Regions from separate parts of the Streptomyces sp. LN549 genome, predicted to be linked through region 3. Evidence: riboswitches for the same ligand, from Rfam matches in the RefSeq annotation. Region 3 holds a riboswitch; each other region holds the start of a gene.

Region 1 (9,793 bases), 740 kb from region 3:
GCCGTCCGGCACCGGGCCGGACGGCGCAGCGGCCGCGCTGCTGGACGCCGCGGCGCTGCACACCGTGCGGCGCCGGGCGGGTCTGCTGCCCGCCCCCGCCGCGCCCCGCCCCGATCCCGCACCCGCCGACCCGCGTCCGGAGCTGCCGGAGGCCGCCCGGAGCCGGCTTGCGCAGCTGCTCGCGGACCGGGCGGCGCCGAGCGGCTCGGGCGGCAGGCGCGGCACGGCTCCCGATCTCATGGAGCTGCTCCCGCAGTGGCTCGCCACCGCCGGTCTGCATGGATACCGGGCACCGGACGCCGCATTGCCGCCCCTGCTGGACGCGGCCCGGGCGCGGACCGATCTGCGGCCCCAGGCCCTGGCGTTCGCCGGGCTGCGCGGGCTGTGGCTGGCCCGGCTGAACCCCGAGTGGAAGTTCGCACTGCGCGGAGCGTCCGGCAGTGCGCTGCTGCCCGACGTGACGGACCCGGAGGCGGTGCGCCGGCTGTGGGAGGAGGGCCTGTTCGCCGAACGCGTCGCCCTGCTGTCCGCCGTACGGGCACATGACGCGGATGCCGCCCTCGCCCTGCTCGCCACCACCTGGTCCACGGAGCGGGCAGAGGACCGGCTGATGTTCATCGACTCGCTGCGCACCGGGCTGTCCGGAGCCGACGAGGAGTTCCTGGAGCAGGCCCTCGCCGACCGCAGCCGCAATGTGCGCGCCACGGCCGCCGACCTGTTGTCCGCGCTCCCCGCATCGGCGCTGGCCCACAGGATGGCGGCCCGCGCCCTGTCCTGCGTGAGCCCCGGCCTCACCGGCACCGGACCGTCCGTGGCCGTGGAGGCCCCGCACGAATGCGATGCGGCGATGCAGCGCGACGGGGTGGTGGCGCTCCCGCCGTCCGGGCGGGGCGAACGGTCGTGGTGGCTGGGACAACTGGTGGAGTCGTCCCCGCTGTCCGTGTGGCCGGCGCGGCTCGGCGGCCGCGGCGCCCGGGAGATCGTCGCGCTGCCCGTGGCCGACGGCTGGGGCGAGGAACTGCACGCGGCCTGGTGCCGGGCGGCGGTGCGCCAGCGCGACCCCGAGTGGGCGCGGGCTCTGCTCGGCGCCCCCTCCACCCCTCCGTCGAACGGCCCCGGTACGGCGTCGCTCGCCGAGCGGTCGAAGCTTCTGGCCGTCCTGCCCGCCGCCGAACGGGCCGACTGGGTGGCCGGGTTCATCGCGGCCCACGGCCTGTCGGAGGCGTTCCAGCTGCTGGGGGTCTGCCCGACGCCGTGGGCGGAGCCGCTCGGGCGGTCCGTCGTGGACGCCCTCGACATCGCCCGGGACGCGGGCAGCTACCCCTGGAGCTTCAGCGGGGTGATGGGCCTCGCCGAGCGCTGTCTGAACCCGGCCGAGGCGGACCGGCTCGAGGTCCTCACCACGACGCCCGACGAACCCGCGGACGCCTCACCGGGTGCGAACGGCTACTGGTCGGAGGCGTTCCAGCGCCTGGTCTCCACCTTGCGGCTGCGCGCGGCGATGGACCTGGAGCTCACACCGGACCGCCGCCTCTGAGGCGGCGGGCGGTGCATTGCCGTGCCGGCCCGGCCGCGGGGCGGGCACAGCGCGCTGCGCCCGCGCCCCTGGGGGCTGAGGACCGGCGACCGGCCGCGACCCACTCGAACCTCCGCCGGACCAGGAGCCCGAGGTCCAGACCCACCGGTTCGGGACTCCCCGCTCAGGGCTCCCCGCTCAGGCCTCCGCCGCCTGGCGGACGTTCGCGTTGACCCAGTCGACGATCGCGACCGTCGTCGCGCCCGGTGTGAAGATCTCGGCGACGCCCTGCTCCTTCAGCGGGGCGATGTCCGCCTCCGGGATGATGCCGCCGCCGAAGACCTTGATGTCCGCCGCGTCGCGCTCCTTCAGCAGCTCGATCACCTTGGCGAAGAGCGTGTTGTGTGCACCGGAGAGGATCGAGAGCCCGATGGCGTCGGCATCCTCCTGGATCGCGGTGTCCACGATCTGCTCGGGCGTCTGGTGGAGCCCCGTATAGATGACCTCCATACCCGCGTCACGCAGCGCCCGCGCGATCACCTTGGCCCCACGGTCATGGCCGTCGAGGCCCGGCTTGGCCACCACCACACGGATCGGACCGGTCACACCCATCACTGCCTCCACATGCGTCTCCCGTGCCTGAAGGCCAGGGAATGTGAACGAACGTTATCCACAGCATCCCGCAAGCCGCCGTTTCGCGGTGGACGGGGAGGGGGAAATCACACGTGGGACATGTTCACCGGGCACCGTTCCCGCAGCACGCGGCAGTCCTGCCGTGCGGGACCGGCTGTCAGGGGAGCCGCAACGAGGTCGCCGTTCCACCGCGCCGTCAGCCGCACGGCACGGTGGTACGGCTCACCACCTGCCCGTCCGCCGGTCACCGATGGTGATCCGGAGGGCACGGCGGGCGGCGAGTCCCGGACGGCGACCGGCCGGCCCGGACCTCCGGCGTGGCGCCTCACAAGGGCATACGGGGCAGCGAGCCGCTTCTCCCCTGGTGCCGGAGCAGGAGGTCACCATGAAGACCCTGCCTTTTCTTCCCCTACTGCTGCGCCGGCTGTGTACGGGCACCGCGTGGCTGCCGTCCGCGTGGCTGCCGTCCGCCCGGATCCCGTCCACCCGGCTGTCCGCCGCGCTGCTGAAGGCAACCGCCCTTGAGCTGGTGGTGCTCGCAGGGCACGCGCTCCTGTATCCCACCGGCATCACCGGCGAGCGGCACCCCGCGGCCGGAACCACACCAGAATCGGCAACAGGCACGACCACAGCCGCGCCAACCGGAACGACGGCCGGCACGCCTGGACGATCCGGCCCGGCATCCGCACCCACGACCGCCCCCGTCCCCGTCCCCGCAGGAACCTCCGCCCTGCCCACCGGGCGCCCCGACCGGCCGCCCGTCGTGCTGCTGCACGGCTTCATCGACAACCGCTCCGTTTTCGTCCTGCTGCGCCGCTCACTGGCCCGGCACGGCTGGCACCATCTGGAGTCGCTCAACTACTCCCCGCTGACCTGCGACATCCGCACGGCCGCCGAGCTGCTCGGCCGGCACATCGAGGAGATCTGCGCCCGCACCGGCCAGCGCGAGGTCGACATCGTCGGGCACAGCCTCGGCGGCCTGATAGCGCGCTATTACGTCCAGCGACTGGGCGGTGACCGGCGGGTCCGCACCCTCGTCACCCTCGGCACGCCGCACGGCGGCACCGCCGTCGCCCCGCTGGCAGGCGCCCACCCCATCGTGCGCCAGATGCGCAGCGGTTCGGCGCCGATCGAGGAGCTGCGGCTCCCCGCGCCCGGCTGCCGCACCCGGTTCGTCAGCTTCTGGAGCGAGCTGGACCAGGTCATCGTCCCCGTCGAGGCGGCCTGCATCGACCACCCGGACCTCGACGTGGTGAACGTACGCGTCAGCGGGGTCGGCCATCTCGCGCTGCCCGTGCATCCGGCCGTGGCCGCCGCCATCCGCCGGGCGCTCGATGCCCACGCGTCGGCCCACGGGTCGGCCGACGCCGCCTCCGTGGCCTGAATCTGCCGCATTTCCGAAGGCTCACCCCGCACCGTCAGCACCTCACCTCTCCCACAAATAGAACGAGTTTCGAACATAGAGCCAAGGCTGTGTGAGCAGCCCGTCGAAAGGCGGCCGATTGCCCGTTTCCTGAGCGCTCGGAAGGCGTCGAAGATTGTCGGCGTCGCGTACCGCCGGGTACAGTCGCGGCCACTGCTTCCCCCGGAGTCCTCATCGGACCCCGGAAACACTGGTCCTGCTGTCGAGGCGAGAGAGAAGTTGGTGAACGACCAGCACCCCCACACCGGGTACGCCGGATACGACGGCCACTCCATGGGCGGCTTCGACAGCGACCCGCTCTTCGGCTCTCTCCCCGGCGACTACGACGCCTCGTACGACACCACGACGGCCTATGCCGCCCCCTACGGCACCGGCCAGGCCGACTACAGCGGCACGTACGACGCCTCCCAGTGGGACACGGGCGCGCACCGCACAGCCGAGTACGGCCACTCCGCCGACTATCCGGCCCACACCGCGCAGCCGCAGCAGTACCCGTACGACACCGGCCCGCAGTACGACACCGGCGCGACCTGGATCCCTGCGGACGGCGGCTACGGCCACACGATCCCGGCCCAGCACGGCGCCCCGGACGCCTCAGGCCAGTGGGACACGACCGCCTGGCACCAGAACGGCCAGTGGGCCGACACCGGAACAGCGGGATACGACACCGGCGCGTACGACGCCACCGCCTGGAACACCGGCGCCACGCCCGAGCACGAACAGCAAACCGTGCACACCGCGGCGACGCCGCACGCATCCGAACAGACGGCCCAGCATCCGTACGCAGTCAACGAGGCATACGAGCAGCAGGCCTCCCCCACGACGACGCACGAAGCGGCGTACGAGCAGCAGGCCTCCTACGATCCCTACGATCCGTACGAGCCCTACCGGACCGCCGAGTTCAGCCTCCCGGAGACGGACCCCGACGCCGAGGCCACCGACGGCACCCGGTCCGAGGCCGACGATCAGACCGACGGTCACGAATCCGCGCCGGCCGCCGGCCACCGCCCCGCAGGCCGCCCCGTCACCCGCAGCGGTGGCGGAAGCCGCAGCCGCAGGCGCTCCCCCGCGAAGCGTTCCGCACTCCTCACCGTCGCTGTTCCGTCCGCCTGCGTGATGAGCGTGGCGGGCATCGCCGCAGCGTCCGTGGGCGGAATGGGCGCCGGCGAGGAGAAGAAGGACGAGACCACGTCGATGGCGGCCGCCGACCCCGGCACGGTCAAGCCCGTCGCGGCCAACAACAAGCTGGACACCCAGCTGGCCAACCTCAGCGCAGACGCGGAGAACTTCGCCGATCGCGCCAGCCGCACCCAGGAGCGCATCGACCTGAAGGCGCGGCAGGCCGCCGAGAAGAAGAAGCGTGCGGAGGAGGCCGCCCGCAAGGAGGCCCTGCGCCCCAAGTTCGTCATGCCGGTCACCAATCACCGGCTCAGCGCGTACTTCGGCCAGGCGGGCGTCAACTGGATGTCCGTGCACACGGGCATCGACTTCCCCGTCGACTACGGCACGCCGGTGATGGCGGCGACCGACGGCACCGTCCGTACGCAGTTCAACACCGCCTACGGGAACATGGCCATCGTCACCGCGGCCGACGGCACCGAGACCTGGTACTGCCACCTCAGCAGCACCCGGATCCGCTCGGGCTCGGTCAAGGCCGGTGACGTCATCGCGCACTCCGGCGACTCCGGCAACTCGACCGGCCCGCACCTGCACTTCGAGGTGCGGCCCGGCGGCGGCGCGGCCATCGACCCGCTGCCCTGGCTGCGCAGCCACAACGTCAACCCGAACTGATCCGCGGGCGGCGGTTGGCCGCCCGCGGGAGATCCCGAGAGCGCTAGGGCGTGTTCCGAAAGTCCCGCCTGCCCGGCGGCGTCTGGCACGCACGCTCGCCGCGTTGTCGGGATCACCCCGATACAACCAGTATCGGGGCGACCCTCCGCCTTGCGATCGCACGCACCAGACGCCGCCGGGCCCGCCCTTCGGGCGGACGGCGCTACTTTCGAAACACGCCCTAGAGCTTCTCGACCGGTGCGTATCGCAGCAGCAGCTTCTTCGGCCGTTCGTCCCCGAAGTCGACCGTGGCCTTCGCCTGGTCCCCGATGCCTTCGACCGCCGTCACCGTGCCCAGACCGAACTGGTCGTGGGTGACCCGGTCGCCGGCCACCAGCGTGATCGTCGGCTTGTCCGAGGTCCGCCGGGTCGCGAAGCCCGAGGGGCCGGAGCGCGAGCGGGACGCGGAGAGCGACGAGGTGATGCCCGCCGTCGGTCCCGCCGGGGCCGCCATCGGGCCCTTGCGCTTCCACTCCAGGTGCTGGTCCGGGATCTCCTCCAGGAACCGCGACGGCGGGTTGTACGAGGGCTGGCCCCATGCGCTGCGCATCGCCGCCCGGGTGAGATAGAGCCGCTCGCGGGCGCGCGTGATGCCGACATAGGCGAGCCGGCGCTCCTCCTCCAGCTCCTTGACCTGTCCCAGCGCGCGCATGTGCGGGAAGACGCCGTCCTCCATGCCGGTCAGGAAGACCACGGGGAATTCGAGGCCCTTGGCGGTGTGCAGCGTCATCAGCGTGACGACACCGGAGCCGTCCTCGTCCTCGTCGGGGATCTGGTCGGCGTCCGCGACGAGCGCGACCTTCTCCAAGAACTCGGCGAGCGTGCCCGTGCCCTCCTCCTCCGCCCGCTCCTGCTCGAACTCGAGCGCCACGGAGGCGAGTTCCTGAAGGTTCTCGATCCGGGTCTCGTCCTGCGGGTCGGTGGACGCCTGGAGTTCGGCGAGATAGCCGGTCCGCTCCATGACGGCCTCCAGCACGACGGCCGGTCCGGCGCCGGACTCCACGATCGTGCGGAGCTCCTCCATCAGCGTGTTGAACCGCTTCACCGCGTTCGACGAGCGGGCAGCCATGCCGTACGCCTCGTCGACACGGCGCAGCGCCTGCGGGAAGGAGATCTTCTCGCGCATCGACAGGGCGTCGATCATCGCCTCGGCCCGGTCGCCGATGCCGCGCTTGGGCACGTTCAGGATGCGCCGCAGCGGGACGGTGTCCTCGGGGTTGGAGAGGACCCGGAGGTAGGCCAGGACGTCCCTGACCTCCTTGCGCTCGTAGAAGCGCACGCCGCCGACGACCTTGTAGGGCAGACCGACGCGGATGAAGATCTCTTCGAAGACTCGGGACTGGGCGTTCGTACGGTAGAAGACGGCGACGTCGCCCGCCTTCGCGTCCCCGGCGTCCGTGAGCCGGTCGATCTCGTCCGCGACGAACTGCGCCTCGTCGTGCTCGGTGTCCGCGACGTATCCGGTGATCCGGGCGCCGGTGCCGGCGTTGGTCCAGAGGTTCTTCGGGCGACGGCTCTCGTTGCGCTCGATGACGGCGTTGGCCGCGGACAGGATCGTCTGCGTGGAGCGGTAGTTCTGCTCCAGCATGATCGTCGTCGCGTCCGGGTAGTCCTCCTCGAACTGGAGGATGTTGCGGATGGTCGCGCCACGGAAGGCGTAGATCGACTGGTCCGCGTCACCCACGACGCACAGCTCTGCGGGGGCGTCCTCGGGACCGGCCGGGCCGACCAGCTCCCGCACGAGGGTGTACTGGGCGTGGTTGGTGTCCTGGTACTCGTCGACCATGACGTGCCGGAAGCGGCGGCGGTAGTGCTCGGCGACGTCGGGGAACGCCTGGAGCAGGTGCACCGTCGTCATGATGATGTCGTCGAAGTCCAGGGCGTTGGCCTCGCGCAGCCGGGACTGGTACAGCGCGTAGGCATGGGCGAGGGTCTTCTCGAAGCCGTCCGTGGCCTGACCGGCGAAGGTCTCCTCGTCGATCAGCTCGTTCTTCAGGTTGGAGACCTTCGCCGTGAACGACTTCGGCGGGAAGCGCTTAGGGTCGAGGTCGAGATCGCGGCATACCAGGGCCATGAGGCGCTTGGAGTCGGCGGCGTCGTAGATCGAGAACGACGAGGTGAAGCCGAGCCGCTTCGACTCGCGGCGCAGGATCCGTACGCACGCGCTGTGGAAGGTCATGACCCACATGGCGTTGGCCCGCGGCCCGACGAGCTGCTCGACGCGCTCCTTCATCTCGCCCGCGGCCTTGTTGGTGAAGGTGATCGCCAGGATCTGGCCCGGGTGCACCCCGCGCTCGGCCAGCAGGTGGGCGATGCGGTGGGTCAGCACCCGGGTCTTGCCCGAACCGGCACCGGCGACGATGAGCAGCGGGGACCCGGCGTGCACGACGGCTGCGCGCTGCTCGGTGTTCAGCCCGTCGAGCAGCGCGGCGGCATCGACGACCGGGCGGTGGGCCCCGTCGCGGTAGTACGCGTCGCGGGGCGGCGGGGGCCCGTCGAAAACGCCCGCGAAGAGGTCCTCCGGCACCGCTTCGGGTGCGGAGTCCTCGGGGGGCGGCGGGGGCCCTTCCTCCGTGTGCTGGAGGCCGGCCAGGAAACTGTCGTCAAAGAGGCTGCTCATCGCTGTCCGAGTCTAGGGCGCCGCACTGACACTCCGGGCCCGAGTGACCAACCACGCACTCACGACCGGACACACAGAGCGAGCGGCGGACCGCACGGCGTGGGGGAATTCCAGGTCCACCGGGCCCACAGCACCCCGATCCGTCGAGGTCACGAAAATGTATCGGGCATATCGAACATCAACCTTCACAGCGGCACCATGAGTTGGCTAGCGTGCTCGTTCGGGCGGCCCGTACCCCCAGAGGCGATCCACGCCGACCGGGCGTCCACGCCGAATCCGGGCTGCCCGCATCAGGAGTCCGGAACCGGGGACCCACACGCATCACCGGGGTGAATCGGTCCGAATCCCCCACCAGGACCGTAGGGCAGCCTTCCGTTCCGCCCGAACCCGACAGCTAACCCGGTAGGCGGTCCACGGAAGGAGATGCCGGCCTTGGCGTCGCATCGCAAACCGCGCACCCTGGTGCGCAACACCGGCCCCGCCGTCGGGCTCACGACCGCCGCGCTGGCGTCGGTGACTCTGCTGTCCACGCAGAGCGCACTGGCCGCCCCGGCCCCCAAGCCCAGCATCGAGGACGTGCAGAAGAAGGTCGACGACCTCTACCGCCAGGCGGGCACCGCGACCCAGCAGTACAACCAGGCGAAGGAGGCGACGACCAAGCAGCGCTCCAAGGTGGACACCCTGCTGGACGACGTCGCCCGGCGCACCGAGAAGCTGAACGAGGCCCGCAGGACACTCGGCACCTATGCCGCCGCCCAGTACCGCGGCGGCGCCCTCGCCCCGACCGCCACCTTCTTCCTGGCCGACGACCCGCAGTCGTTCTTCGACCAGACCCATCTCATGGACCGGATGACCGAGCGCCAGACGCTGGCCGTTTCGGACTTCCGTACGCAGCAGGCGAAGGCGTCCAAGCAGCGGGCCGAGGCCGTGGCGAGCCTGGAGACGCTCACCGAGTCGCAGGCGACGCTGCGCACCAGCAAGCAGAACGTCCAGACGAAGCTGTCCGAGGCCCGCAGCCTGCTGTCGAAGCTGACCGCCGAGGAGAAGGCGCGTCTGGCGGAGCTGGAGCGCAAGAAGGAGGCGGAGGCCAAGCGCAAGGCTGCGGAACTGGCGAAGAAGCAGGCCGCCGCGAAGGCCGAGGCTGCCCGCAAGGCCGAGGAGGCCGCCAAGGAGGCGGACACCGGAAGCGGTACGGACACCGGAAGCGGGACCGGCACCGGCACCGGCACGGGTTCCGGGACCGACGCCTCGACCAAGGCCGAGAAGGTCATGGCGTTCGCCAGGGCGCAGCTCGGCAAGCCGTACGTCTGGGGGGCCACCGGCCCGGCCTCGTACGACTGCTCGGGGCTCACCCAGGCGGCCTGGAAGGCGGCCGGCGTCGACATTCCGCGGACCACCTGGGACCAGGTGAACGTCGGCACCCGGATCGCCACGGCGGACCTGCAGCCCGGGGACCTGGTCTTCTTCTACGACGACATCAGCCACGTCGGCATCTACAAGGGCGACGGCATGATGATCCACGCGCCGAAGCCGGGGGCGAACGTGCGCGAGGAGTCGATCTTCTACATGCCGATCTACGGAAGCGTGCGACCGGGCTAGACGGGCTTCCAGACCCAAGCCCGGGTCCGAGCCCAAGCCCAGGTCATGAGAACGCCGCTGTCCGGACCCCATGGGGTTCGGACAGCGGCGTTCTCATGCGCCGGTGACACGGCTCAGGTCCAGAGCGTGGCGATGAAGATGTTGACGATCGTGAGTCCGCCGACCGCGGCGA
Region 2 (9,793 bases), 3.7 Mb from region 3:
GCTCTTGCCGGCCTCCGCGCCCAGGTCCTTCTTCAGGGCGGCGGCCCGGGTGCCGTAGTCGGCGAGGAACGCCTCGGCCCGGTTGCCCTTGCCGAGTGTCTTCCCGGTGAGCGAGAGCGCCTTCTTCCAGTCCTTGGTGCCGTCGATCGTGACGACCGTGGGCGCGACCTTGCGCAGCTGCTGGAGGACCTGCTCGTCGGCGAGCTGGCCGGCGAGGATCACGTCCGGCTTGGCCTGGACGACCTTCTCGATGTCCGGTCCGGTGACCGCACCCACCACGGGGATGCCCTTCGCCTGGTCCGCGAGGTAGGCGGGCGCGCCCTTCTGTCCGCGGCCGGCGGTCAGACCCACCGGCTTCACGCCCAGTGCGAGAGCCGCGTCCAGGTCCATCTCACTGAGGACGACCACACGCTCGGGCGCCGAGGGGACCTTCACCGACGTCCCGGTCGCGTCCGTCACCTGAGTCGTCGTCGCGGACTCGGACCCGCCCGAATCGCCAGAACCCTCCGAAGCCTCGGAGGACCCGCAGGCGGTCAGCGCCAGGGCACAGATGCCGATCAGGGAGGCCGCCACCGAGGGGCGGACGAGGCCGCGGGAAGAGAAGGTCGAATTCGGGGCCATGGCCTGGAATCTCCGTTGCGTTCGAGTGATGAGGTCGGTCCGGGTGGCTGCTCCGCCGCACCGAAAGGGGACAGGGCAGGGCGATTGACGCCGTTTCAGGGCATGGGGGAGCCCTGGGGCCGCCGACAGCCGCCCGGCTTACTTAGGTTAGGCTAACCATATGTCGATCGTGCAAGGGGGACGGCCCGCAACCGGAACCCGCCCCACCGAAGCCCCGCCACGGGAGGGACGCGCGGCCGTGTGGGCGGCCGCCGGTCTCGTGCTCCTGCTGCCCGCCCTCGTCCTGCTGTCCCTGCTCATCGGCACCGGGTCCAGTTCGGCGGGCGGCGCCTGGGACTACCTCGTCGGTGACCCGGCCGCCCGGGCGGACGCACAACTGCGCCTGGCCGTCGTGGACGTGCGCCTGCCGCGCACGCTCGCCGCGGTGCTGGTCGGGGCGTGTCTGGGGACGGCCGGGTGCCTCCTGCAGGCCGCCACCCGCAACCCCCTCGCCGAGACGGGGCTGCTCGGCGTCAACTCGGGGGCCGCCTTCGCCGTGGTGCTGGGGCTCACCTACTTCGGCGCGGACTCGCCCGCCTCGTTGCTGGTGTGGGCCCTGGCCGGAGGCATGGTCGCCAGTGCGGCCGTCCTCCTGTTCGCCGCTTCCGGACGCGGCGGCGGCTCCCCGCTGCGGCTCGTCCTGGCCGGATCGGCGCTCGGCGCCACCTTCCACGGCCTCACCTCGTACGTCCTGCTGGGTACTCAGTCCACCTTCGACACCTACCGCTACTGGACGATCGGCTCGCTCGCCGGCATCGAGATCTCCGACCTGCTGCCCCTGCTGCCCCTCATCGCGGTGGGCCTGCTCACCGCACTCGGCTGCGCCCGCCCGCTGGCGGCGCTCGGGCTCGGGGACGACGGCGCCCGCTCCCTGGGGCACCACCCCGGCCGGATCCGCCTCGTCGTCGCCGGGGCCGTCTCCCTGCTCGCCGGATGCGCCGTCGCCGTGGCCGGGCCCATCGCCTTCCTCGGACTGTTCGCGCCCTACGCCGCCCGGGCGCTGGCAGGGGCGCGCATGACCGCCCAGCTCGTCCTGTCCGCCCTGATCGCGGCCGACATCATGGTCGTCGCTGACGTTCTCGCCCGGATCGTCATCCGGCCCTGGGAGACCCCGGTCAGTGTGCTGCTCGCCTTCGTCGGCGGCCCCCTGCTCGTGTGGATCGCCCGCTCCTCCCGGCTGTCCACCGCAGGGGTCCCGGCATGACGGACGTGACCCCGCCCGACAGCGTCGTGCTGCGCACCGGAACGCTGTCCTGGCTCCTCCCGAGGCGCAGCGCGCTCGCCGCCGCGCTGCTCCTTCCGCTGCTGGCCCTTCTCATCACCCTGGCGGTGATGGCGAGTTCGACCGGCATGAGCCTGTCGGAGACCCTCTCGGGACTGCTGGGATCGGGCGATGCCGGCACCGTCATGATCGTGCGGGACTTCCGGCTGCCCCGCATCTTCACCGGCCTGCTGGTCGGTGCCGCCCTCGGCATCGCGGGCTGTCTCACCCAGACTCTGGCCGGCAACCGGCTCGCCACGCCGGACCTGGTCGGCGTCAACGAGGGCGCCACCGCTGCCGTGGTCGCCGCCGCCGCGGGGTCCGCCACCGGCATGGTCGGCAACTGGTGGCTCGGGCCGCTCGGTGCCGTGGCCGCCGCGGCCCTGGTCGTCCTGTGCGCCGGGGGAGCGGGGAGTGCCGGCTACCGGCTGCTGGTGGCCGGGATCGGCGTCTCCACCTTCATCGGCGCGGTGAGCGATCTGATCATGTCGCGCGAGAACGACAACACGGCGGGCGGCGTGTTCCTCTGGGCCGTCGGCAGCCTCAACGGGCGCGACTGGGATGCCGGCGTGCCGCTGGCCGTGGCCCTGCTGTTCCTCGTCCCGCTGTCGCTGGCGGCCGGGCACCGCCTCCAACTGCTGCGCTTCGGCGACGAGGTGGCGAGTTCCCTCGGAGTCGATCTGCGCCGGGTGCGTACCGTCGCTCTCGTCCTCGCGGTGCTGCTGGCGGGCACGGCGGTCGGGGTCGGCGGCCCCATCGCCTTCGTGGCACTGGCGGCGCCGATCCTCGCCCAGCGGCTGACCGGTCCCACCCGCGTGCCGGTCACCGGCTCGGCGCTGACCGGAGCCGCACTGATCGCCGCGGCCGATGCGATCGGACGCGTCGCCGCTCCGGTCGAACTTCCCGTCGGGGTCGTCACCAGCGTCCTCGGCGGCCCCTTCCTCCTGTGGGTACTGCTGCGGCCCGACCCGGCCGCCGGAAAGGCGTGAGCCGCACATGACCGAGAATCCGACCGGTGCGAAGGCGGGACTCGAAGTCCGTGGCCTGCACGCCGGATACCCGGGCCGCCCCGTCGTCGAGAACGTCCACCTCACGGTCCCCGCCGGACAGGTCGTCGCGATCGTGGGCCCCAACGGCTGCGGGAAGTCGACCCTGCTGCGGACCGTCGCCCGGCTCCACCGGCCCGAGTCCGGCACGGTACTGATCGGCGGGACGGACATCTGGCGGACCGGCCGGCGCCTGGCCGCCCACCATGTCGCCCTGCTGCCGCAGTCGCCGCGCGCCCCCGAGGCGGTCACCGTGGCCGGTCTGGTGCGCTACGGCCGCAGCCCGCACCAGGGGCTGCTGCGCCAGTGGTCGCGCGAAGACGAGCAGGCGGTACGCGATGCACTCGACGCCACCGGCACCACCGCACTGGCCGGGGAGCGCATCGACCGGCTGTCCGGCGGTCAGCGCCAGCGCTGCTGGCTCGCGATGGTCCTGGCCCAGCAGACCCCGGTCGTCCTGCTCGACGAACCGACCAGCGCCCTCGACCTCGGGCATGCCGTCGAAGTCCTGGAACTCGTCCGCGAGGTCGCGGCCACCGGCCGCACCGTCGTCATGGTCCAGCACGACCTCGCCGCCGCGGCCCGTTACGCCGATCTGCTCGTCGCGATGAAGGGCGGCCGCGTCATCGCGCAGGGTGCTCCCCGCGAGACGGTCGACGAGGCCTTGGTGAAGGAGCTCTATGCGCTCGACGCGGACATACTCCGCGCCCCGGGCGACGGCTCACCGGTCGTGGTGGCGCGCAGCCGTACAGACGTGGCCGCACAGCCGACCCCTGCACCGTAATGTCCTAATTGTACGAAAAATCGGAATTGCAAAGAATGCTCACGGGGGTCGCTTTTCCGTGGGTCAGAACCTCTGAATATCCAGCAAATCGCCCCTTTCGGGCGCAGTGGTCAGCGTCACGTTTCCCGCTCCTGACGCACAACCGGAGGCTTCGGTTCCCTGTTGCGCCAAGAAAGTTGCCCCGCTCGCATGTGACCGGCGTCCCACATTTCCTTTGATTGATCTTGCGAATTAATTGCGATCAAGAATTCCGGGCTTGTTTCGCCTGCCCTTTCTCGCTTACGGTCACCGTCAATCCGGATGGAACGCCGAATCCTGCCGCCGTCCGGTAACCCGACCACTCACGTACGGCAGGAGCGGGGGACCCAGGTTTGCCGCCGGTCCGGAATCCGGAGCGGCTAGGGGTGAAGTCGCCATGTGCGGCCGGACATCTCCAGTCCGAACCCGACAGCTCACCTCGCAGGCGGCGGAGAGGAAAAGCGCCATGCCCTTCAAGGGTCAGCACCGTCGTTCCAAGTCCACCTCCCTGACCCGCGGTTTCATCGCCGTGAGCGCGGGCGGAGTCGTTCTCGCGCTCCCCCTGATCGCTGCCGGATCGGCTTCTGCCGCACCCGCCCAGGCGGTCGTAGCGGAAAAGGCCGCGGCCCCGACTTCCGTGTCCGGCAAGGAAATTGCCGTACAGAAGGCCGAGTCCACCACCTATTCCGTGGTCTCCGGTGATTCGCTTTCCAAGATCGCCCGGGGGCATTCCCTCAGTGGCGGCTGGGAGCGGCTGTACCAGGACAACCGGAGTGCGGTTGGCGGCAACCCCGACCTCATTCACCCGGGCCTGAAGCTGACCATCGGCGCCAAGTCCGCGGCCGCCGCACCCAAGGCCGCGACCAAGAGCGAGTTCAAGGCGGAGAACACGTCCGGCAGCGCCTCGCAGCCGTCGGCCGACCGGGCCGAGAGCACCGACCGCGCCGACCGTTCCCAGCGGACGGCGACGCCCGTCGCCGCGGAGACCGCCGAGACCACCCCCGCGCAGAGCGCGACGGCGTACACCGACGACCTCGACGGCTGGATCAAGGAGTCCCTCGCCGTCATGGCCGAGAACGGCATCCCCGGCAGCTACGACGGCATCTACCGCAACGTCATCCGCGAGTCCTCGGGCAACCCGCAGATCGTCAACAACTGGGACTCGAACGCCGCCGCCGGCACTCCGTCCAAGGGCCTCCTCCAGGTCATCCAGCCCACGTTCGACGCGTACCACGTGCCCGGCACCTCGCTGGACATCCTGGACCCCGTCGCCAACATCACCGCGGCGTGCAACTACGCCGCCGCCACGTACGGCTCGATCGACAACGTCTTCGGGGCCTACTGACCCACCGCGGTTCCCGCCCCCGGGGCGGAGTCGTGAACAGGGGTGGAAGGGAGCTGAGCTGCTCCCTTCCACCCCTTTTGCCATGCCGTACAACCCTTGCGCCGCGAAGCCGGTCCAACAGGGCGCCAGGAGGACAACGGGCTCTTCCCGGCGTCCCCCCGGATCAGATCAGGGGCCTGCTCGGCGGATCATGGTCCGCCAGGCCCTAGCCCGGTCATCCTTGAACCGAGGAGCCGCTCGTGCGCACCCACCGTTCGGCCGCCGTTGTCGCGGCCTCATTTCTCCTGATGGCAGGGGCCGCAGTCGTCGCGCCCTCCGCCTACGCCGGCACCCCCGGCGGAACGCACGCAGACGACCGCAACACCGACTTCAACGGTGACGGCTACGAGGACGTGCTCATCGGCGCGCCCGGTGGGACCATCGGCGGCCAGAAGGGCGCGGGCTACGTGACCGTGCAGTACGGCGGGCCGGGTGGCATCGGCACCACCCGGGGCGCCGTACTCAGCCAGAACACCACCGGAGTGCCGGGCGCCGCCGAGGCGGGCGACGGCTTCGGCCGCGCCCTGACCTCCGGCGACCTCGACGGGGACGGGTACGACGACGCGGTCGTGGGCCTCCCCGGCGAGAACGTCGAACCGGTGACCGACGCGGGCGGCATCGTCGTCCTGTGGGGTTCCGCGAAGGGGCTCTCCGGCGCGGACAGCGACTGGCTGCAGGCCGAGGAGCCCACCGCCGGCGCCAGGTTCGGCAGCGCGCTCGCCGCGGCGCACTTCAGCCCCGACATCCCGGGCGACCAGCTGGCCGTGACCGACCGCACCGACCTCAGCCTCTACCAGTACGAGGCGGCGGCCCGGCGGCAGTCCAGGGCACCGGCGCCCACCTCACGCAGCAGCCTCATCCCCGGCACCCCGGGGCGGGAGATCGTGCCCCGCGCCATGACGACCGGCGACTACGACGGCAACGGTCTCGCCGACCTCGTCATCTCCGGCGTCACCGTCGGCGGGGAGCCGGGGCACGGCTGGTCCGCGCTCTTCCTCGGTGACGTCCAGGGACTCCGGTACGACCACGATCTGCGCGGCGGCCCCGCCGTCGCCTCAGGCGACATCAACAACGACGGCTACGACGACCTCGTCACCGGGGAGCCCAGCAGCCCCGACGACGGCGGCGAATCGATGACCGGCGGTGTGGTCGGCGTGTACTACGGCAGCCTGGGCGACGGACCCGTCGGCGCCGAGGGCCCGGGAACCCCGCCCGTGTGGTGGACGCAGGACACCTCGGGCGTCCCCGGCAGCTCCGAGGCCGGTGACGGCTGGGGCGCCGACCTCTCGGTGGCGGACACCGACGGCGACGGCTACGCGGACGTGGCGATCGGCGCCCCCGGCGAGGACATCGGCACGGTCGCCGACGCGGGCGCCGTGTGGGTGCTGCGCGGTGCGGCCGGCGGACTCACCGCCACCGGCGCCGCATCATGGGACCAGGACTCGGTGAACGTGCCGGGCGCGCCCGAGAAGGGCGACCTCTGGGGCGGCCAGGTGCGGCTGACCGATCCCAACAACGACGGGCGGTTCGGTCTGCTGTCCGCCGCGCCCGGAGAGAACGCCGGCAACGGCGTCGGCTGGGTGTTCTCGTCCGGGCCGGGCGGCGTGACGGCCTCCGGCTCATGGACGTTCGACGCCCGGCCGTTCGGCGGTCCTGAGACGGGCGCCGGGTACGGGACCACGATCGACGAGTAACGACGCCCGGCGGAGCGGACCGGGGCGGGCCGATCGGACCTGTCCCGGGCCCCGCCCAACCCGGTGCGCGATGCCACTATGAACCTTTCATCCCGCGCGCTACCCTCCGCCGCATGATTTCCACGGTGGTCTGGGGTACCGGCAATGTCGGCCGCGCGGCCATCCGCGCGGTCGACTCCCATCCGGCCCTGAAACTCGCGCACGTCATCGTCCACGACCCCGGCAAGGTGGGCCGTGACGCGGGCGCCCTCGCCGGTCTGGACCGCGATCTGGGCGTCGCTGCGACCGACGACATCGACGCGGTGCTGTCGACCTCTCCCCGAGCCGTCGTGTACGCGGCCTCCGGAGACATCCGCCCCGACGAGGCGCTGGCCGACATCACCAGGGCGGTGGCCGGGGGCGCCGTCGTCGTCACCCCGGCGCTGTACGCGCTCTACGACCAGCGGGGCGCCCCGCCCGAGCTGCGCGAACCGGTGCTTGCCGCCGTCGCCGGCGGTGGCGGATCGCTCTTCGTCTCCGGCGTCGATCCCGGCTGGGGCAACGACGTACTGCCCCTGCTGATCAGCGGACTCGGCTCCACGGTGGACGTGATCCGCTGCCAGGAGATCTTCGACTACTCCACGTACGACCAGCCCGACTCGGTCCGCCACCTCATCGGCATGGGACACCCCATGGAGTACGAGCCCCTCATGCTCGCGGCCTCCGTCCCGACCATGGTGTGGGGCGGCCAGATACGGCTGATGGCCAGGGCCCTGGGCGTGGAGCTCGACGACATCCGCGAGACCATGGCCCGCCGGCCGCTCGAAGCCACCGTCACGACCAGGACGATGGGCGAGTTCGAGGCCGGCACCCAGGGTGCTGTCCGCTTCGAGGTCCAGGGCGTCGTCGAGGGCGAACCCCGCATCATCATCGAACACATCACGCGCATCCACCCGTCCTGCGCCCCGGACTGGCCGTCGCCGCCCGACGGCGCCGGAGCCCACCGGGTGATCATCGAGGGCCGCCCGCGCATCGAGGTCACCGTCGAGGCCACCGACGAGGGCGAGAACCGCTCGGCGGGCGGCAACGCCACCGCGGTCGGCCGGCTGGTGAACGCCATCGACTGGCTGGTGGACGCGGAACCCGGACTCTACGACGCCCTCGACGTACCCCTGCGTCCCGCAGCCGGCCGATTCGGAAGGAAGCAGCCATGATCATCGACATCCCCGAGGGCCAGGAACCGATCGGCTACGTATGGGGCGACATGGTCCCCGGCATCGGCATGGCCGCCGCGAACTTCTCGCTGTCGGTGTACGAGCACACGACGCTCGGGCTCCGTGAGTTCGAGGCGGCCAGGCTGCGCATCGCGCAGATCAACGGCTGTCTCTTCTGCCTGGACTGGCGCACCGAACGCGACGGTCAGAAGGTCGAGGAGGAGTTCGCCGGTGCGGTGAGCGACTGGCGCAGCACCGGGGCCTTCGACGACCGGACCCGGCTGGCGGCCGAGTACGCCGAGCGGTACGCCCTGGACCATCACGGCCTGGACGACGCGTTCTGGGCCCGGATGACCGCGCACTACAGCCAGCACGAGATCGTCGAGCTGAGCATGAGCATCGGCTCCTGGCTTGCGTTCGGCCGGCTCAACCACGTGCTGGGTCTCGACGCCGTGTGCGTGCTGCCGGGGCACTGAGCTCGGCTGCCGGCCGGACAGGGCCTGGTCGCGGCGCGTATCCAGTAGGAGGCCTGCCCGTCGCCTCCTACTGGAAGTCCCGCCCGTTCTGACCCGCTGTCACAGATCGGTGGCGATGATCTTCTCGATGTTCCGTTCGGCCAGTGCCGTGATGGTGACGAACGGATTGACGCTGGTGTTGCCGGGGATCAGCGAGCCGTCGATGACGTACAGGCCCGTATAGCCGTGCAGACGGCCGTAGTTGTCGGTGGCCCTGTCGAGGACCGCGCCGCCGAGCGGGTGGTAGGTGAGGTGGTCGCCCCAGATCTTGTAGACGCCGAAGAGGTCGGTCCGGTAGATCGTCCCCTCCCTGGCGTTGATCTTGTCGAAGATCGTCTTCGCCATGTCGATGGAGGGCTGCTTCCAGGCAGTCTGCCAGTTCAGGTCGACCTTGCCCGTGGCGGCGTTCCAGGAGAACTGGGCGCGGTTCGGGTTCTTCGTGATCGACAGATAGAACGAGGCGAACGTCTCGATCCCGGTCGGCAGCGGTGCGACCTCGGCGAACGCGCCTCCGGCGGCCCAGTTGTCGATGCCGCCGCAGGGGATGCTCGACTGGACCGCGCCGGTCGCGTCCCACACGTGGTTGGCGCGGCCGCACATGACATTGCCGTTGTCGCCCCAGCCCTTGCCGATCTCGTCGTTCAGACCGGACAGCGCTCCCGTGGCCTTCAGCCGGGTCAGCAGCTTGCTCGTACCGACGCTGCCCGCGGCGAAGAACACCTTGTCCGCGGTGACGGTCTTGGTGGTCGCGACGCTCCCGTCGGTGCGGATTTCGTCGATGACGACCGTGTAGCCGCCACCCGTCGCCGGAGCGACCGAAGTCACCTGGTGCAGCGGTGAGATGGTGACGTTCCCGGTCGCCTTGGCCTGGGCGAGGTAGGTCTTCTGCAACGACTTCTTGCCGTAGTTGTTGCCGTAGAGGATCTCGCCGTCCAGCGCCGACTTGGGTACGGTGCCTGCCGCCTCCTGCTCCATGTAGTCCCAGTCGTACACATCGGGCACGAAGACGAACGGGAACCCGGAGCGCTGGGCGTGCTTGCGGCCCACCCGGGCGTACTGGTAGCAGTCCACGCTGTCGAACCATGCCGGGTCGACGGTGGCGACCCCGAGCCCGGCATTGGCGCGCGGGTAGTAGGTGGAGTACATCTCGTCGGCGTTCACCGACGGGAGGACGGCACCGAAGTTCTCGCGCCGGGGCGTCACCGCCATGCCGCCGTTGACCAGCGATCCGCCGCCGA
Region 3 (9,793 bases):
TGCCCCAGGGCGCCGCGCCTCATCTCATCGCTGCGGCGATCGGCGCCAAGCTCGGCCGGCCGGTCCCGCTGCACGAGATCGGGCTGGCCGATGCCGACCCGGCGCCGGAGGTCGGGCTGGCGTTCCCACGCGATGTGGGTGAGGCGGTCCGTTCGGCGACCGAGCTGTACCGGCTGGATCTGGCCGGGCGGCGGGCGGGCAGCGGCGGCATCTGGCAGTCGCTGGCGGGTTCGTTCTCGGTGAGTGCGTACGCGACCCCGGCGTCCCGCTGGCTGATATCCCCCGCCGACCCGTCGGTGGCACGCGCCTCGACGGCGGCCGTGGCGGCGATCCTCGGCACGCACAGCACACACGGCGCACGGGGCGCATCGGGGGCGCAGGGGGCGCCGAATGCGCCGGACACTTCGCTTCCGTCCGGAGCCCGTGGGCAGCAGAGCGGGTCCGGGTCCGCACCGGCGCAGGACGCGTCGGGGCAGCCGGCGGCACCAGCCGGCGGACGCCACGCGTCCGCGGGGCCCGGCACCACGCTGCTGTCCGGCCACGGCGCGCCGACGGCTCCCGGGCAGGGCCTGTCCATCCCCGTCCAGCCCGGTCCGGATTCCGCGCGCGACGTCTCGCCGCTGCGCGTCGGCCACAGCGATGTGTCCAAGCTGCGGGAGGCCGCCCAGGACGCACGCCGCTGGGACTCCAAGTACGGCGGCGGGGACTGGCGTTCGTCCATGGTCCCGGAGTGCTTACGCGTCGACGCGGCACCCCTGCTGCTGGGTTCGTACAGCGACGAGGTCGGCCGGGCGCTCTTCGGCGCGGCGGCCGAACTGACCAGGCTCGCCGGGTGGATGGCCTTCGACACCGGTCAGCAGGAAGCGGCCCAGCGCTACTACATCCAGGCGCTGCGCCTGGCGCGTGCCGCGGCCGATGTACCGCTCGGCGGCTATGTCCTCGCCTCCATGTCGCTTCAGGCGACCTATCGCGGCTTCGCCGACGAGGGCGTCGACCTCGCGCAGGCGGCGGTCGAACGCAACCGCGGCCTCGCCACGGCACGCACCATGAGCTTCTTCCGCCTCGTGGAGGCCCGGGCCCACGCGAAGGCGAACGACGCACCGGCCGCCGGAGCCGCGCTGAAGGCCGCCGAGGGGTGGCTGGAGCGCTCCCGGGACGGTGACGCGGACCCGTCGTGGCTGGGCTTCTACTCGTACGACAGGTTCGCGGCCGACGCCGCGGAGTGCCACCTCGACCTGAAGGCGCCGCGGCAGGTACGGCGCTTCACCGAGCAGGCACTGTCCAGGCCCACCGAGGAGTTCGTCCGCTCGCACGGTCTGCGGCTCGTCGTCTCGGCCGTCGCCGAGCTGGAGTCGGGAAACCTGGACGCGGCCTGCGCGGCGGGCACCCGGGCCGTGGAGGTGGCGGGCCGTATCTCGTCGGCCCGGACCACCGAGTACGTGCGCGACCTGCTGCACCGGCTGGAGCCCTACGGGGACGAGCCGCGCGTCGTCGAGCTGCGGGAGCGCGCCCGCCCGCTGCTGGTCGCCCCCGCGTAGCCGCCCCTGCGCCGGCCCGGCTGCCGGGGCGGCGCCCCGCGTCTGCCCGGCACCAGATGCGCCACGCTGTGCCCGTACTGGTTTGAGTGCGTTGTCAGTGGGTCAGTGCACTATCGGGGTGGGAGGTGGCGTGATGATGACGCACGCGGCGTACGACTGCGATGTGCTGGTGATCGGCGGCGGGATCGTCGGCCTGTCGGCCGCGTATGCGATCACGCGGACCGCACCGGGCACACGGGTGACGGTGCTGGAGAAGGAGTGGGGCCCGGCGCGCCACCAGACCGGGCGCAACAGCGGGGTGATCCACAGCGGCATCTACTACCCCCCGGGCTCACTGAAGGCGCGGTATGCGGTGCGGGGCGCCGCGGAGATGACCGACTTCTGCCGGGAGCACGGCATCGCGCACGCGGTGACCGGCAAGCTGATCGTCGCAACGGGCCGCTCCGAGCTGCCCCGGCTGCACGCCCTGGTGCAGCGAGGCCGGGCGCACGGGCTGCCCGTGCGCGAGCTGGGGCCCGCGCAGATCGCCGAGTACGAACCGCGGGTGCGGGGCCTCGCCGCGATCCGGGTGGGCACGACGGGGGTGTGCGACTTCGGCGCGGTCGCCGAGCGGCTCGCCACCGAGGTGCGGAGCGGCGGCGGCCTGATCAGGTTCGGCGCGGAGGTCACCTCGATCGACCGGCGGCCGTGGGGCGTCGCGGTGCGGACGGCGGACGGCCTGGTGGTGCGGGCCCGGGTGCTGGTCAACTGCGCGGGACTGCACTGCGACCGGGTGGCGCGGCTGGCGGGCGACGACCCGGGGATGCGCATCGTGCCCTTCCGGGGGGAGTACTACGAGCTGGCCAGGCCCGAGCTGGTGCGCGGCCTGGTCTATCCGGTGCCCGATCCGGCGTTCCCCTTCCTCGGCGTCCATCTGACCCGCGGCCACGACGGCAGCGTCCACGTCGGGCCGAACGCGGTACCGGCGCTGGCCCGCGAGGGATACGGCTGGCCGGTGGTAAGCCCCCGCGAGCTGCTCTCCACGCTGAGCTGGCCGGGTTCCTGGCGGATCGCCCGCAGACACTGGCGGTACGGGGCGGGCGAGGTGCACCGCTCGCTGTCGAAGCACGCGTTCACGGCGGCCGTGCGGCGGCTCCTGCCCGAGGTGACCGAGGCCGACCTGCGCCCCGCGCCTGCCGGGGTCAGGGCCCAGGCGGTGCTGCGGGACGGCACTCTGGTGGACGACTTCCTGATCCGCGAGGCCCCGCACACCGTCCACGTGCTGAACGCCCCGTCGCCTGCCGCCACGGCCGCGCTGCCCATCGGGCGGGAGGTGGCACGCAGGGCGCTGCTCCGGGCACAGGGGACGGGGTGGAAGCCGCCCACCGTAGAATCAGGGCATTGTGTCTGAGCCCTTGAACCCCTCCCCCGCGACGCCCGGCGACGCCGCCGCCGAGACGGACAGCACGCTCCCCTCCGGTGCGCTCCCCACCGATCCGCCCGCCACCGGGACGGACGGCACGGCCGCCACCGGTCCGGGCGGCGCCGCGCCCGCGACCGCCGGCATCCCGGACGATCTGCGCGCCGCGGCCCTGGACCGCGCGCGCAGGCTGCGCCAGGAGCCCCGCTTCCCCGGCGGCCCCGCGGCCGATCCGGCCGGTTCGCACCACGAGCGCCGGATCCGCAGTTTCCAGCCGCGCCGCAGCCGGGTCACACCCGGCCAGCAGGACGCCCTGGAGCGGCTCTGGCCGAAGTGGGGCCTGGACATCGACGGGCTGCGCGTCCTGGATCTGCCGGAGCTGTTCGACGGGCTCCCGGTGGTCCTGGAGATCGGCTTCGGCATGGGCGAGGCCACCGCGCAGATGGCCGCCGACGACCCGGGGACCGGCATTCTCGCCGTCGACGTGCACACCCCCGGCCAGGGCAACCTGCTCGGTCTCGCGGACCGGAACGGCATGTCCAACATCCGGGTCGCCAACGGTGACGCGATCATCCTGCTGCGCGAGATGCTGGAGCCGGACGCGCTGGACGGGCTGCGGGTGTACTTCCCCGACCCGTGGCCCAAGTCGCGCCACCACAAGCGCCGGCTGATCCAGCCGGAGTTCCTCGACCTGGCGGCGCAGCGGCTGAAGCCCGGAGCGGTCCTGCACTGCGCGACCGACTGGGAGCCGTACGCCGAGCAGATGCTGGAGGTGCTGACCGCGCACCCCCGCTTCGAGAACACGGCGGCGGACGGCGGCTACGCACCACGGCCCGCCTTCCGGCCGCTGACCCGGTTCGAGGGACAGGGCCTGGACAAGGGCCACGTGGTGCACGACCTGCTGTTCGCCCGCCGCTGACCGGCCGAGGGGCTTCTGCCGCTGATCAGCCGGCGGGCGCCTGCCACCGCACCGGGAGCCGACCAGGCGCCATGGCCGTTGTCAGTCCCGCTCGTTAGGGTCGTGGGGTGTCCGACGGGTCTGTTCAGCGACAGTCACAGCCGGCCGTCCCGGTGCTCGAGGAGCATCGCGTCGGCGAGATCCTGGCTGCCGCGCCGGACCGGGGTCAGTGGCGCTACCGCCCGCGCCGCGTCGGCATGCTGTGGCGGAGCAGGACGCTCCGTGTCGTCGCCGTCTTCTCCGTGCTGGCGCTCTGCGGGCTGGTGATCCTCGCCCTGGTCCGTGACCAGACGGGGACGCAGGGGTTCCTCGTCGGTCTGGGCCTGGCCGTATTGCCCGTTCCGGTGTTGATGACGGCGTTCCGCTGGCTGGACCGGGTCGAACCGGGCCCGTGGCGCAACATGCTGTTCGCCTTCGCCTGGGGTGCCTGCGCTGCGGCCCTGGTCGCGATCATCGCGAATTCCTTCGCGACGCGGTGGATCGCCACCGCCACGGCCGACCCGGGCAGCGCGGACACGCTGGGCGCCACGGTCATAGCGCCCGTCGTGGAGGAGAGCGCCAAAGCGGCGGCCGTCCTGCTGCTCTTCCTCTTCCGGCGACGGGACTTCGGCGGGATCGTCGACGGCGTGGTCGTCGCCGGCTTCACCGCGACAGGTTTCGCCTTCACCGAGAACATCCTCTATCTGGGCAACGCCTTCGGTGAGGACCAGATGATGGGCTCGGGGTTCGCCTCCGTGACCGCGGCGACCTTCTTCATGCGTGCGGTGATGTCCCCGTTCGCCCATCCGCTCTTCACCGTTCTGACCGGTGTCGGTTTCGGGATCGCCGCAAGCAGTGCGCGCCATCAGCGCGTCCGGCGCATCGCGCTCCCGCTGCTGGGCCTGCTCCTCGCGATGGGCATGCACGCCCTGTGGAACGGGTCGTCCGCATTCGGCCCGTACGGCTTCTACGCCGTGTACGGGGCGTTCATGGTCCCGGTCTTCGGGCTGGTGACCTGGCTGGCGATCTGGGCCCGACTGCGCGAGCTGCGCACCCTCGGCGTCGAGCTGCCGGCGTACGCCGCGGCCGGCTGGCTGTCCCCGGCCGAACCCCTCGCCCTCTCCTCGATGCGGGCCCGCGGCATGGCCAGGGGTGTCGCCCGCCAACGCACGGCGGCGGCAACGGCGGCCGGCGGCCCGTACGGCAGGCCCCACAGCCACGCGTTCCACCCGGCATACGCTCCCGCGCACGCCCATCACCCCGCGCACGCCCGCATACCCGCCGCGGCGCGGATGGAGCGGAAAGAGGTGAAGGCCCAGGGCAGGGCGGCGGCCCGCACGGTCGCCGAGTACGAGTCGTTCGCGACCTCGCTGGCCTTTCTGCGCCGACAGGCCCGCCGTGGCACGGCGGGCCCGGACTTCGCCGAACGCGAGCGGGAGTTGCTGCACCACCTGTGGCAGCGCAGGGAGACCGCAGGCCCCGCCCTCGTGTACGCGGCACAGGCCACGGGCCGTCTGCGCTCCCGGTTCGTGCCTCCGGTGCGCCGGCCGTACCAAGGACAGGCCCAGGGGCAGGTCCCGGGCCCGGGCTACGGGGTGTACCCGCCCCACGGCGGTCACGCCCCGTATCCGCACCCCGCATACCCGTACGCCGGGCAGCCCTACAGCGCACCGACGTACACGAACCCTCCGCGCACCGACCCTCCGTACGACCAGCCGCGGTACGGACAACAGGGTTAGGGGCGGCCGGGCCGGCGGATCAGGGTCGGACAGGCCTCAGGCGGAAGCCTCGGTGAGGTCCGCCAGCTCCTGGTCCGTCAGCTGCAGTCCGGCGACGGCCACCAGCGCGGGAAGCTGCTCGACGGTACGGGCCGAGGCGATCGGTGCGGCGACGGTCGGCCGGGCGGCCAGCCACGCCAGCGCCACGGTCGCGATCTCGGCGTCCCGCTCCTGGGCCACCTTGTCGAGCGCGGCGAGCACCTTCCGGCCGCGCTCCGACTCCAGGTGCGTGGCCGCGCTCCCGGCGCGGGCGCTCTCCACGGCCGTGCCCGGACGGTACTTGCCGGTGAGGAACCCGGAGGCGAGGGCGAAGTACGGGACGGCCGCGAGCCCGGCACCGGCGGCGGTGTCCTGGAGCTCGCCCTCGTACGTGTCCCGGGAGACGAGGTTGTAGTGGGGCTGCAGGGCCACGTAGCGGGCGAGCCCCTCGCGCTCCGAGAAGTCCAGCGAGGCACGCAGCCGCTGGGGGCTGATGTTGGACGCGGCGATCTCGCGGACCTTGCCGTCCTTCACCAGCTGGTCGAGGGCGGTGATGATCTCCTCGACCGGGACCGTCTCGTCGTCGAAGTGCGTGTAGTAGAGGTCGATGTGGTCGGTGCCCAGCCGGCGCAGCGACTCCTCGGCAGCGGCCTTGATGGTGGTGGCGGAGAGCCCCTTGTAGGCGGGGTGGGCGCCGACCTTGGTGGCCACGACGACGTCCGAACGGTTGCCGCGTGCGGCGAGCCACTTGCCGATGAGGGTTTCCGACTCGCCGCCCTCGTTGCCGGGGACCCAGGCCGAGTAGGCGTCGGCGGTGTCGACGAAGTTGCCGCCGGCCGCCGCGTACGCGTCGAGAACGGCGAAGGACTGCGCCTCGTCGGCGGTCCAGCCGAAGACGTTGCCCCCGAGGGCGAGCGGGAAGACCTGGAGACTGGAGGAGCCGAGCTTGCGAAGAGAAGTCATGGGTGGAACAACCACTTCCGCGGGCTCCGCTATTCCGTGGCCTGTGCATCTTGATCCGGTGCAGCGAGCGGACGGAGACAGACCGGCAGCCCTGACGTCGGGGGGTGAGCGTCAGGGCTGCCGGGGTTTCACGGGCCGGGGAGCCGGCGTGGAGGAACGGTCTCAGACCGTCAGGCCCCGGGCCTGCAGCCAGGGCATCGGGTCTATGCCGGTGCCGTCCGGGGTGTGGACCTCCAGGTGGAGGTGCGGGCCGGTCACGTTGCCGGTGGCGCCGACGCGTCCGATGGTGTCGCCGGTCGTGACCTTCTGGCCGATGCTGACATCCATCGAGGACTGGTGGCAGAACCACAGCTCCGTGCCGTCCTCCAGCTCCAGGACCGTGCGGTAGCCGTAGGAGCCGGAGTAGCCGGCCGACTTGATCGTGCCGCTGTGGATCGCCTTGATCGGCGTACCGGTGGGCGCCGCGAAGTCGAGGCCCGTGTGGTAGCCGGAGGACCACATCGATCCGGCCTCGCCGAAGGTCGAGGTGATCGTGTACGAGGAGGTGGGGATGGCGTAACTGGCGGCGAGCTTGGCGAGCCGCAGGGCTTCCGCCTTCTTCGCCGCCTCCTCCGCCGCCTTCTTCTTCTCTGCGGCGATCTTGGCCTCGGCGGCGTCCTGCTGCTTCTTCGCCTCCGCGGCGGCCTTCTCGGCTGCGGCCTTCTCGGCTGCGGCCTTGACCTCGGCGTCGGCGGCGTCCTGCTGCTGCTCTGCCTGCTGGAGGATGCGGGCGCGCAGGGCCTCACCCGCGTCGGTGGTGCCCTGCTCGGCCTCGGCGGTGGTGATGCCGGCGGTCGTCAGCGGGGCGGAAGCGGTCTCGGCCACGGCCTTCTCCGCCGCGGACTCGGATTCACCCGAGAACAGTGCGCCGACGCCCGGGAGGGACTTGGCGTCGGGGAGATTGTCCGAGATGGAATCGGGAAGAGAGATGGAGACCGGCGGCTTGCTCTGGGCGGTGGCCATGCCACCCGCACCGACGGCCGCGATGACGCCGACGCCGAGGACGGTGGAGCTACGGGCCAGACCGTTGCGCTGCTTGGCGACGCGGTGCTTGCCGCGCACGGGACGGACGGAGTCCTCGGTGGGATTCCATTCCTCCCAGGCCCTGTCGGGCCCGGAGTCGTCGGCGCGGAAGTCGATTCCGAAGCCGCTGCCCCGATCGGTCCCGTGATCGGTCGCGTAGGCGGCCCCGTGCTCCGCACCGACAACGGTGCCGGGCCGGGTCGCGAAGTCATCGCCGTACTCGGACACGAACCGGGAGGGAGCTTCGGGGGCAGGCTTGTTGGACGCCACGGGGGCGCACTCCTTTCCTTCCTTCTCGCCTACCGGGTTAGCTGACGGGTTCGGAGCAGGAAGGTCTCCTACGGGTTCCTCCGTCTCGTCACAAGACAGAGATGCCCGATTCACCCCATGTAGGTGGTTCCCCGGTTCCCTTGCGGAATTCGGCGCTCGCGCACGGTGCCGCCACTGACGGCGGCTGGGACAACCGCGCTGCGTTATCGAACGTTAATAGACACCGGGGTCCGATTCCAAGCCGTTCCCACTGATCGTTCAGGTCTTTGGCCTGGACTTTACGGGACACAACCGGGTGGAAACGGACGAGTTGATCACCCTTCAGCCACTACCCGCTTTCTGACGTTGCGTCAAATGTTATGCGGAGGGATGCCCTTCGGTTACGGACGGTGGCATCGCAGCCAAACCGCTCCCACCGCACCCGGCCCTGGGCTCAGGCTCGGGCTCATCCGCCACCGTCCCCCAGGCCGACGATCTTCACGGTCCTGCGCCGGTCGGGCTGGCCCTCGGCCGGCCGGCCGACCGCGAGCAGCGCCATGTCGTCCGTCGACTCACCGCCCGTGTGCAGCCGCACGTCATCGGTCAGCGCGGACAGCAGCTCCTCGGGCCCCGGGAAGATCCGCCCCCTCAGCCGCTCGGCGGGGGCGTAGAAGACCCCTTCGGCGTCACGGGCCTCGGAGAGGCCGTCCGTATAGAGAAGGAGCGTCGCCCCGGCGGGCAGTTCCCACTCGTCGGCCCGGTCCGGCCACACCCCCAGGTCCATCCCCAGCGGCAGCGCCGGCACCGAAGGCCCGAGCACCTCCAGCGCCCCGTCCGTGTGCAGCAGCAGCGGCTCGGGGTGGCCGCGGTTGACGATCCGCACCACGGACGCACCCGGCGGGATCTCCGCCAGCACGGCGGTGACGAACCCCTCGACCGCATCAAGGCCGCCGCGGGTGCTCGCCTCGCGCGCCAGCGCACGCTCCAGCCGCTGCGCCACGCCCTCGAGCGACTCCTCCTGCTCGGCCGCCTCCCGGAACGCCCCGATGATCACCGCCACCGCCTCCACGGCGTCCAGTCCCTTGCCGCGCACGTCCCCGACCACCAGCCGCACCCCCTGCGGGGTGTCCGTGACCGAGAACAGGTCGCCGCCGACGAACTCGTCCGCCTGCGCCGCCTCGTACCGCGCGGCGACATGCAGCCCGCCGATCCGGTCGGACGGCGTCGGCAGCACCGCCCGCATGGCGGTCTCCGCGATGACCCGGGCGGAAGCCAGCTGCTCGTTGCTGCGCCGCACGACCCCGTTGATCACGACAGCGAGGACGGAGACGGTGAGGACGGTGAGCAGTTCGATGGAGGGCACGACCTGGATCAGGGTGCCGCTGTAGATCCGCACCCCGGCGACCGCCAGCAGCGCGGCGACGCCGGTGCGGACGGTACTGGCCAGCGAGAAGAACGGTGCGGCGATCAGCGGCGCCGCCGCGAACAACGGGATGGCCGTGAAGGCGGGCGGGGTGAGGACGTCGAACAGCACGCCCCCGACGATCATCAGCGCAGGCAGAGCCCGGACGAAACGGCGGGTCCGCACCCCACCTGCGCGCCTCTTCCGCCGCTTCTCCCGCTTCCCCACCTGCTGGTCTCCTGCCCGGTGCGCCCACGGCCGCGGACGGTACCGCGCACCACCCCCAGGCTTCCCGGAGCAGGGTCGCGGGGCGACTCCTCGTCGGCCAATGGGGGTACGTACGCGGCATACGGCCCGCGCCGGCCGGCGACCCGGCGGGCCGACGGCGTACAAACGAATCAGGCCCGGCACGCTGTATGCATGCCGGGCCTGATTCTTCAGTAGCGGGGACAGGATTTGAACCTGCGACCTCTGGGTTATGAGCCC

The links. Region 3 has a riboswitch for cyclic di-AMP ahead of SH922_RS20900 (M23 family metallopeptidase). Riboswitches for the same ligand answer to the same signal wherever they lie in the genome.
Region 1: it holds a riboswitch for cyclic di-AMP, as region 3 does, so the genes downstream of both, SH922_RS24495 (NlpC/P60 family protein) here and SH922_RS20900 (M23 family metallopeptidase) in region 3, are expected to answer to the same signal.
Region 2: it holds a riboswitch for cyclic di-AMP, as region 3 does, so the genes downstream of both, SH922_RS04105 (transglycosylase SLT domain-containing protein) here and SH922_RS20900 (M23 family metallopeptidase) in region 3, are expected to answer to the same signal.

The regions. Positions count from the first base shown of each region.
Region 1 is NZ_JAZHRI010000002.1:5,368,742-5,378,534, reverse strand. It holds gene SH922_RS24520 (DUF5691 domain-containing protein) at 1-1,537, shown strand, start outside; gene SH922_RS24515 (cobalamin B12-binding domain-containing protein) at 1,715-2,128, opposite strand; gene SH922_RS24510 (esterase/lipase family protein) at 2,535-3,533, shown strand; gene SH922_RS24505 (peptidoglycan DD-metalloendopeptidase family protein) at 3,795-5,363, shown strand; gene pcrA (DNA helicase PcrA) at 5,584-8,022, opposite strand; cyclic di-AMP (ydaO/yuaA leader) riboswitch at 8,281-8,447, shown strand; gene SH922_RS24495 (NlpC/P60 family protein) at 8,446-9,621, shown strand; gene SH922_RS24490 (hypothetical protein) at 9,735-9,793, opposite strand, start outside.
Region 2 is NZ_JAZHRI010000002.1:915,206-924,998, reverse strand. It holds gene SH922_RS04125 (ABC transporter substrate-binding protein) at 1-621, opposite strand, end outside; gene SH922_RS04120 (FecCD family ABC transporter permease) at 782-1,864, shown strand; gene SH922_RS04115 (FecCD family ABC transporter permease) at 1,861-2,910, shown strand; gene SH922_RS04110 (ABC transporter ATP-binding protein) at 2,918-3,751, shown strand; cyclic di-AMP (ydaO/yuaA leader) riboswitch at 4,048-4,230, shown strand; gene SH922_RS04105 (transglycosylase SLT domain-containing protein) at 4,236-5,114, shown strand; gene SH922_RS04100 (FG-GAP repeat protein) at 5,354-6,847, shown strand; gene SH922_RS04095 (dihydrodipicolinate reductase) at 6,961-8,040, shown strand; gene SH922_RS04090 (carboxymuconolactone decarboxylase family protein) at 8,037-8,516, shown strand; gene SH922_RS04085 (GMC oxidoreductase) at 8,616-9,793, opposite strand, start outside.
Region 3 is NZ_JAZHRI010000002.1:4,631,923-4,641,715, reverse strand. It holds gene SH922_RS20925 (sporulation protein) at 1-1,538, shown strand, start outside; gene lhgO (L-2-hydroxyglutarate oxidase) at 1,672-2,928, shown strand; gene trmB (tRNA (guanosine(46)-N7)-methyltransferase TrmB) at 2,921-3,856, shown strand; gene SH922_RS20910 (PrsW family glutamic-type intramembrane protease) at 3,964-5,613, shown strand; gene SH922_RS20905 (aldo/keto reductase) at 5,650-6,594, opposite strand; gene SH922_RS20900 (M23 family metallopeptidase) at 6,757-7,926, opposite strand; cyclic di-AMP (ydaO/yuaA leader) riboswitch at 7,938-8,091, opposite strand; gene SH922_RS20895 (PP2C family protein-serine/threonine phosphatase) at 8,372-9,535, opposite strand; tRNA gene SH922_RS20890 (tRNA-Met) at 9,749-9,793, opposite strand, start outside.